One region of the Exiguobacterium sp. s35 genome, then DNA from elsewhere that is predicted to be linked to it. Evidence: riboswitches for the same ligand, from Rfam matches in the RefSeq annotation. Region 1 holds a riboswitch; the other holds the start of a gene.
The links. Region 1 has a riboswitch for S-adenosylmethionine ahead of metK (methionine adenosyltransferase). Riboswitches for the same ligand answer to the same signal wherever they lie in the genome.
Positions count from the first base shown of each region.

Region 1 (3,422 bases):
CAATACGACGTTTTCAATCAATGAACCGAAACGGATTGCATCATAGATTTGTGGTTCGTTCTCACGCGAAAGGTTGATCGTCTTCGCGTAGCAACCGCCTTCGATGTTGAAGACCCCATCCGGTGACCATCCATGCTCATCGTCTCCGATTAAGTGGCGCTGTGGATCAGCTGAAAGTGTCGTCTTCCCAGTTCCCGACAACCCGAAGAAGAGTGCCGTTTCGTTTGCATCGTTGACGTTTGCCGAACAGTGCATCGATAAGACGTTTTGCTCAGGTAGCAAGAAGTTCATGACGGAGAAGATTGATTTTTTAATTTCGCCACCGTATTCTGTTCCCCCGATCAGAATTGTGCGCTTGGCGAATGAAACGAGAATGAACGTCTCTGAGTTCGTGCCATCCACTGCAGGATCTGCTTTATAACTCGGTGCATAAATCACAGTGAACGGATCGAACGCACCTTTCGTTGGCCATTCGCGTAGAAATAGCTGTTTTGCGAACAGACTATGCCATGCATATTCCGTGATGGCACGGACCGGTAACGTATAGTGCTCATCGGCACCAGCAGACGCTTCGAGGTAATAAAGTTTGTCTTTCTTTTCTAAATGGTTGAGTACTTTGTCGAGAAGTGCTGAAAACTTCTCTTCCGCGATCGGTTGGTTCACTTTTCCCCAATCGACAAGGTTGTTGCTGACTTCATCTTGTACGACGAATTTGTCTTTCGGTGACCGTCCGGTAAAAGCACCGGTGCTGACAGATAAAGCCCCGTCTTTTGTCAGTACACCTTCACCATTTTGGATGGCTTCTTCCACCAATTCTGGAACCGTCAAGTTCCGTTTCATGTCGGCACCATTAATTAATTCTTCGATTTTCAGGAGCGTTGTCGCCATCCTGAATCCCACCTTTCCCCTAAATAGATGTGGATGAAATCCGCATACTTCCGCGATTACGATTAATCAGTATGACATTTTTAATTATATGTGACACACTAATCAAACACAAGCGTTTCTTCTCTCTAAGTAAGCGCTTTCTTACAAAGACAGTTTATCACATTCTCTTATCACAAGGTGTTAAAAAACAGAAACGAATTAAAAAAATGTTTGACGATTCACAAACAGAAATGTTTTGCAAGTCGGTGAAAACTTTAACGAATTCGTCTGATTCCCTTGACATAATCGAGCGTCATTTATATGATGGTTTTCGTAACGGATACTCTTATTCTGAGCGGTGGAGGGAACAAGGCCCTACGAAGCCCAGCAACCGTCCGACATGAAGTCTTGTGCGGAAAAGGTGCTATCCTGAAGCGAAGCCATTAGCTTCGAACGATAAGAGGGTAAGGAAGAACGATTCAACCTTTCCCCATGTATGTCATCGGGGGAGGTTTTTTTCATTACCGTCCCAAAGCAACGCGTAAGGGGAACGAGTACCGTCCACATATCACCCTTATTATAGGAGGTTTTTTGAATGTCAAAATTGAACCGTCGACTTTTTACTTCAGAGTCGGTTACTGAAGGACATCCAGATAAAATTTGTGATCAGATCTCTGACTCGATTTTGGATGCCATTTTAGCGGAAGACCCGAATGCCCGTGTTGCGGCAGAAACGTCTGTCACAACGGGTCTTGTACTCGTAGCTGGTGAAATCACAACGTCAACTTACGTGGATATCCCGAAAGTTGTCCGTGAAACAATCCGTGAAATCGGATACACACGTGCGAAATATGGTTTCGATGCAGAAACATGTGCAGTCTTGACGTCGATTGACGAGCAATCAGTAGACATCGCGCAAGGTGTTGACCAAGCTCTCGAAGCACGTGAAGGTCAGATGACTGAAGAGGAACTCGATGCAATCGGAGCAGGTGACCAAGGTCTCATGTTCGGATACGCGACAAACGAGACACCTGAACTCATGCCGCTTCCAATCTCATTGGCGCACAAATTGTCACGTCGTCTTGCTGAAGTTCGTAAGAACGGTATGCTTGATTACCTCCGTCCGGATGGTAAGACGCAAGTAACGGTTGAGTACGATGAGGACAACAACCCTGTTCGTATCGACACGATTGTTATCTCGACACAACACGCAGAAGAGATCACACTCGAGCAAATTCAAGAAGACTTGAAAAAGTATGTCATCGAAGCAGTCATCCCGGCTGAACTCATCGATGCTGAAACAAAATACTTCATCAACCCGACTGGTCGCTTCGTAATCGGTGGACCACAAGGAGATGCAGGTCTTACAGGACGTAAAATCATCGTCGATACGTACGGTGGATACGCACGTCACGGCGGTGGCGCATTCTCTGGTAAAGATCCTACAAAAGTTGACCGTTCGGCAGCATACGCAGCTCGTTATGTAGCGAAAAACATCGTTGCAGCAGGACTTGCGGATAAAGCAGAAGTTCAACTCGCTTACGCGATTGGGGTAGCACATCCAGTATCAATCGCTGTCGATACGTTCGGCACTGGTAAATTGAGCGAAACAGAGCTCGTTGAACTCGTTCGTGAGAACTTCGACCTCCGTCCAGCAGGCATCATCAAGATGCTTGACCTTCGCCGTCCAATCTACAAGCAAACAGCAGCTTACGGTCACTTCGGTCGTACAGATATCGAACTCCCATGGGAGCAAACAGATAAAGCAGCAGTTCTTGAAGAAGGCGCGAAGCGTTTCGCGTAATCAACAAAAACGACCTTTCCACGGAAAGGTCGTTTTTTTAGGTTCAAGTCGTTGGAGGTGTCTGTTTATGATCATTCGATGACGAATCAGTTGAAGTGTTTTCTTGTCCAAGCGCGGTATCCTTCGCTTCGACGACTTTTTCACCGATGTCTTGTAAATCTGATTTGGCTTCTTGGGCCGTCTCGACGATTTTATTGACGTCTTCTTTGACTGTATCGACTTCTCCGACCACTTTTTCATATACGTTTTGAACGTCTGTTGAGACTTCCTGAATCTTTCCAGAAGCGGTCTTTACTTGTTCAATGACTTGAGATGCTTTCCCTGCTGGGTCTTGTTTGACTTCGTTCACGATGCCTCCGACCGAAGATTTTGCATTCGTAAGCGATTGTTTCGTCTGCTCCCGATTCGAAGAGCTAAGTAAGGCGAGGAGACCACCGACGAGGGCACCGAGTAACATCCCGGTCACAACGCTGATTTTTGGACCTCCTGCATCCATTTGGTCAAATTGACGGTTCGGATTCTCTGTTTGTTCGACTTTCGGGTCATGCTCTAATTTTGGTTCCATGTTGTTCCACTCCTTCATGTGATTGGCATTGCTAGTGTTATACCCTAGTCGATTGCGGACATAACGTTTTCTTATGAATCGTCATGAAAAAGAAACGAATGGCAGGATAAAAACGTGACGATAGGGAATGATACAAATAGATTGGCCAAAAGGGGGAAGCTGTCATGAACATGAGGGAAGCAGTTC
Region 1 is NZ_JACSKI010000001.1:1,220,102-1,223,523, reverse strand. It holds gene pckA (phosphoenolpyruvate carboxykinase (ATP)) at 1-888, opposite strand, end outside; SAM riboswitch class I at 1,211-1,330, shown strand; gene metK (methionine adenosyltransferase) at 1,463-2,671, shown strand; gene KNO75_RS06315 (hypothetical protein) at 2,715-3,236, opposite strand; gene KNO75_RS06310 (GNAT family N-acetyltransferase) at 3,401-3,422, shown strand, end outside.

Region 2 (3,422 bases), 420 kb from region 1:
CGCGACAGCAACACGTGTGCCGGCATCTCCAAACCCACCGACCGCATCACCGATTGCGAGGACGTGATCGACGATATATCGGATGTCCGTGCCGTAGCGACGGAAATCCTGTTCGCGGATCGACAGGTCCATCAACTTGCCACACTGTGCCGCGAGCGATAGCCCTGACTGAATGCCTGCATCCCTTGATGTCGTTCCGCTAATATATCGGGCCTCGTACCACTTTGCGACCGTATCGATCACGCCAGCCTTGAAATAGTCGTAAGGTGAATCACGTAACAGTCGTTCATCCGCGATGACGCGCTCGATGACGACCGGAAATGTGTCGTAACGGATATATGACCCTTCCTCAGTGTAGATGACGCTAAGCGGTGTGAAGGCGGCACAGTTTGACACGAGTGTTGGGACGACAATGAGCGGTACGCTCTGAGAAGCCGCGATTCGTTTTGCTGTATCAATCAATTTGCCGCCACCAACGGCAATCCATACGTCAGGTCGATAACCGTTCAACCGTTCAACTTCCTCGTCTGAACATTCTCCGGTAAATCGTACGCTCGGGAGATCCGCGAGGCGAGGCGACACGCGCACCGCCTTGCTATACCCCCTCTCCCCTCTCAAGACAAGCGCCTCCCGCTTCCCGATACGCGCGGGAAGATTCTCAAGTGCGTCTTTCGAATGATCGTACTCAAGTACCGCCTGACGAATCATAGATGAACCTCCTCATAAGCCGCGAACAATTTCTCGATCCGCTCTACCGCTTCATCAATCTTCTGTTCAGACGATACGAGACCGAATCGGATGTGGCGCTCCCCCTCTGTTCCGAAGAAATAGCCTGGTGTGACGGCGACGCCCGCCTCGTGGAGTAACTTTGTCGAGAAAGATTTTGCATCTCCCTCAGGCACTTTCGCCCATACAAAGAAGGAACCCTTCGGCGCCTCAATGTCCCACCCGGCACGGCGTAATCCGTCAATCAGTCGGTTTCGTCTTGTTTCATAAAGCGACGCGAGGTCGTCACGGAGTTCGCGAGGTGACTCGAGCGCCACGATGGCCGCCTCTTGAATGGCCGAGAAGACAGATACATGGACGTGGTCTTGATAGGTGTTGATTGCCTCGATAATGTCAGCATTCCCGACCGCGAACGCGACACGCCATCCTGACATATTGAATGCTTTCGACATTGTATAGACTTCGATTCCAATTTCTTTCGCCCCTTCGGCTTGAAGGAAACTCGGAGGAACGTGACTATCGAACCCGATGCTTCCATATGCAAAGTCATGGACGACCATCACATCATGTTGTTTGGCGAATGCGACGGTGTCCTCAAAAAATGCCGGTGTTGCGACAGCACCCGTCGGATTGCTCGGATAGTTCAAATACATGAGTCGAGCGTGAAGCGGATCGAGTGTCGAATAGTCCGGAAGGAAGCCGTTTTCTTCTTTTAACGTCAAATCGATGATCTCGGCACCGGCAAGACGTGCCCCCGAGATATAGTCCGGATACCCTGGGTTCGGCAGTAGGATGCCGTCACCCGGTTCGAGGAGGCATTGTGGGAGTGTGATCAGACCAGATTTACTGCCAATCAAGATAGCGACTTCCCGTTCCGGGTCGAGTTCGACACCATATTCCCGAGAATAAAATGATGCGACCGCTTCTTTTAAGCGCGCTTGTCCGCGAAACGGACCGTATTGGTGTGTCGACGGGTCCGTGATGGCACGTTCGAGCGCCTTACAGATTGGAGCGGGAGTCGGTAAGTCGGGCGTCCCTTGTCCGAGCCGGATAACGGTCTTTCCACTAGCTTCTACCGCCGCGACCTCTTCTGCTAATCCGACGAAGTGTTGGGTTGGTAAAGATTTTAATAATTGTGAACGTCTGTCTGCCATGATTCTTCCTCCTGATACGAAAAAACACCCCTTTCTGAGGAAAGGGGTGCTCAATACAGACGTATGTAGTCAACCACCTTCCCATCTCTCAAGGTCACCTTGCTGGAATTAGCACAGTATTTTGCAATCTGTTGCTGAAGCTTCATCGGGCCAGTCCCTCCGCTTCTCTTGATAGAAAGTGTTATTCGCTATGTACTTTTAGTATGTCCCTAAGTTAACCAGACATTTCCAACGGTGTCAAACATTTTTTTCAAGGTGAACATCTATTGAATCCTTTTCAAAAAACATTCATAGTAAAAGGGTAGAAAAATTATATTTGTATGAGGGGATAGAGCATTGGAGCTTAATCGTCAACTTATTTGGAAACTCAGTGTGATCGGTCTGATTTTACTCGTCTTATGGCGTGTCATCAGTGAACCGGATACCATCTCACGTGTTTTGCAGTACACGTTTCAGTTACTGACCCCGATTATCATGGGGATTGCCATCGCTTTACTACTCAACACCGTACTCTCTTATATAGAGGAACGGTTCCATTTGAAGCGGTATCAAGGTCTACTCATCGTCTATATCACGTTTATCGGGATTTTAGCGATCTCGGTCGTCACCTTGTTCCCACGGATTTACTCGAGTCTTTCATCACTTATCGAAGAGTTACCGGTCTATATCCGTCAAATCGATGCGTTTCTTGGTGATGTAAACAATTACTTGAAAGACTATAACGCTACCATCGCCCAGGCGATTGATTTTGCGCGCTTCGAGGACCGCTACTCGGGATGGGTCGAAACAGCCGTCCTCTCGTCTGTCGGTTATGTCTCAAGTTTTACGATGACATTGATCAACTTCTTGATTGGGATTGTCATCTCAATTTATCTCTTGAAAGACAAGGAAGTCTTCGCTCGTATGTTCAAGCGCCTTCTCTACGCGCTTTTACCCGTCGGTACTGCAAAGACGACCATCGATATCTTTCAGGAGATGGATTATATTTTTAAACGATACATCATCGGAAAGTCACTCGATTGTCTCATCATCGGTGTTTTGGCTGTCATCGGACTTTTGATCATCGGGGCGCCATATGCGCTACTCCTTGGTGTCATCGTCGGCGTCCTCAACTTCATCCCCTATGTCGGTCCACTACTTGGGATGATTCCTGCGTTCATCATCACATACTTCTATGACCCGTTCACCGCCGTATTGGTGCTCTTGTTCATCTTCTTGTTGCAACAATTCGATGGATTGTGGCTCGGTCCGAAAATTCTTGGTGACAGTGTCGGGATCACGCCATTTTGGGTCATCACGTCCATCATTATCGGGGGCAGCCTGTTCGGTCTCGTCGGCATGTTCGTGAGTGTCCCTATCACCGCGATGATTCAAGTCGTCTTGTCTAGACTCATTGACTATCGTTTGAATCGTAAAAATTTGAATGAGTTACTTTAAATCCCTTCATGATTCTGTTGACATATTCATGAAATGTGTCATACAGTTGAAGAGAAGAACACAATTAACAGAAAGGAGAGGTTCCCATGTCAGTAGTATCTTCGA
Region 2 is NZ_JACSKI010000001.1:795,571-798,992, forward strand. It holds gene KNO75_RS04110 (iron-containing alcohol dehydrogenase) at 1-708, opposite strand, end outside; gene KNO75_RS04115 (aminotransferase class I/II-fold pyridoxal phosphate-dependent enzyme) at 705-1,880, opposite strand; SAM riboswitch class I at 1,959-2,058, opposite strand; gene KNO75_RS04120 (AI-2E family transporter) at 2,217-3,317, shown strand.
Region 2: linked by a shared signal. The riboswitch ahead of KNO75_RS04115 (aminotransferase class I/II-fold pyridoxal phosphate-dependent enzyme) and the one ahead of metK (methionine adenosyltransferase) in region 1 are both predicted to bind S-adenosylmethionine.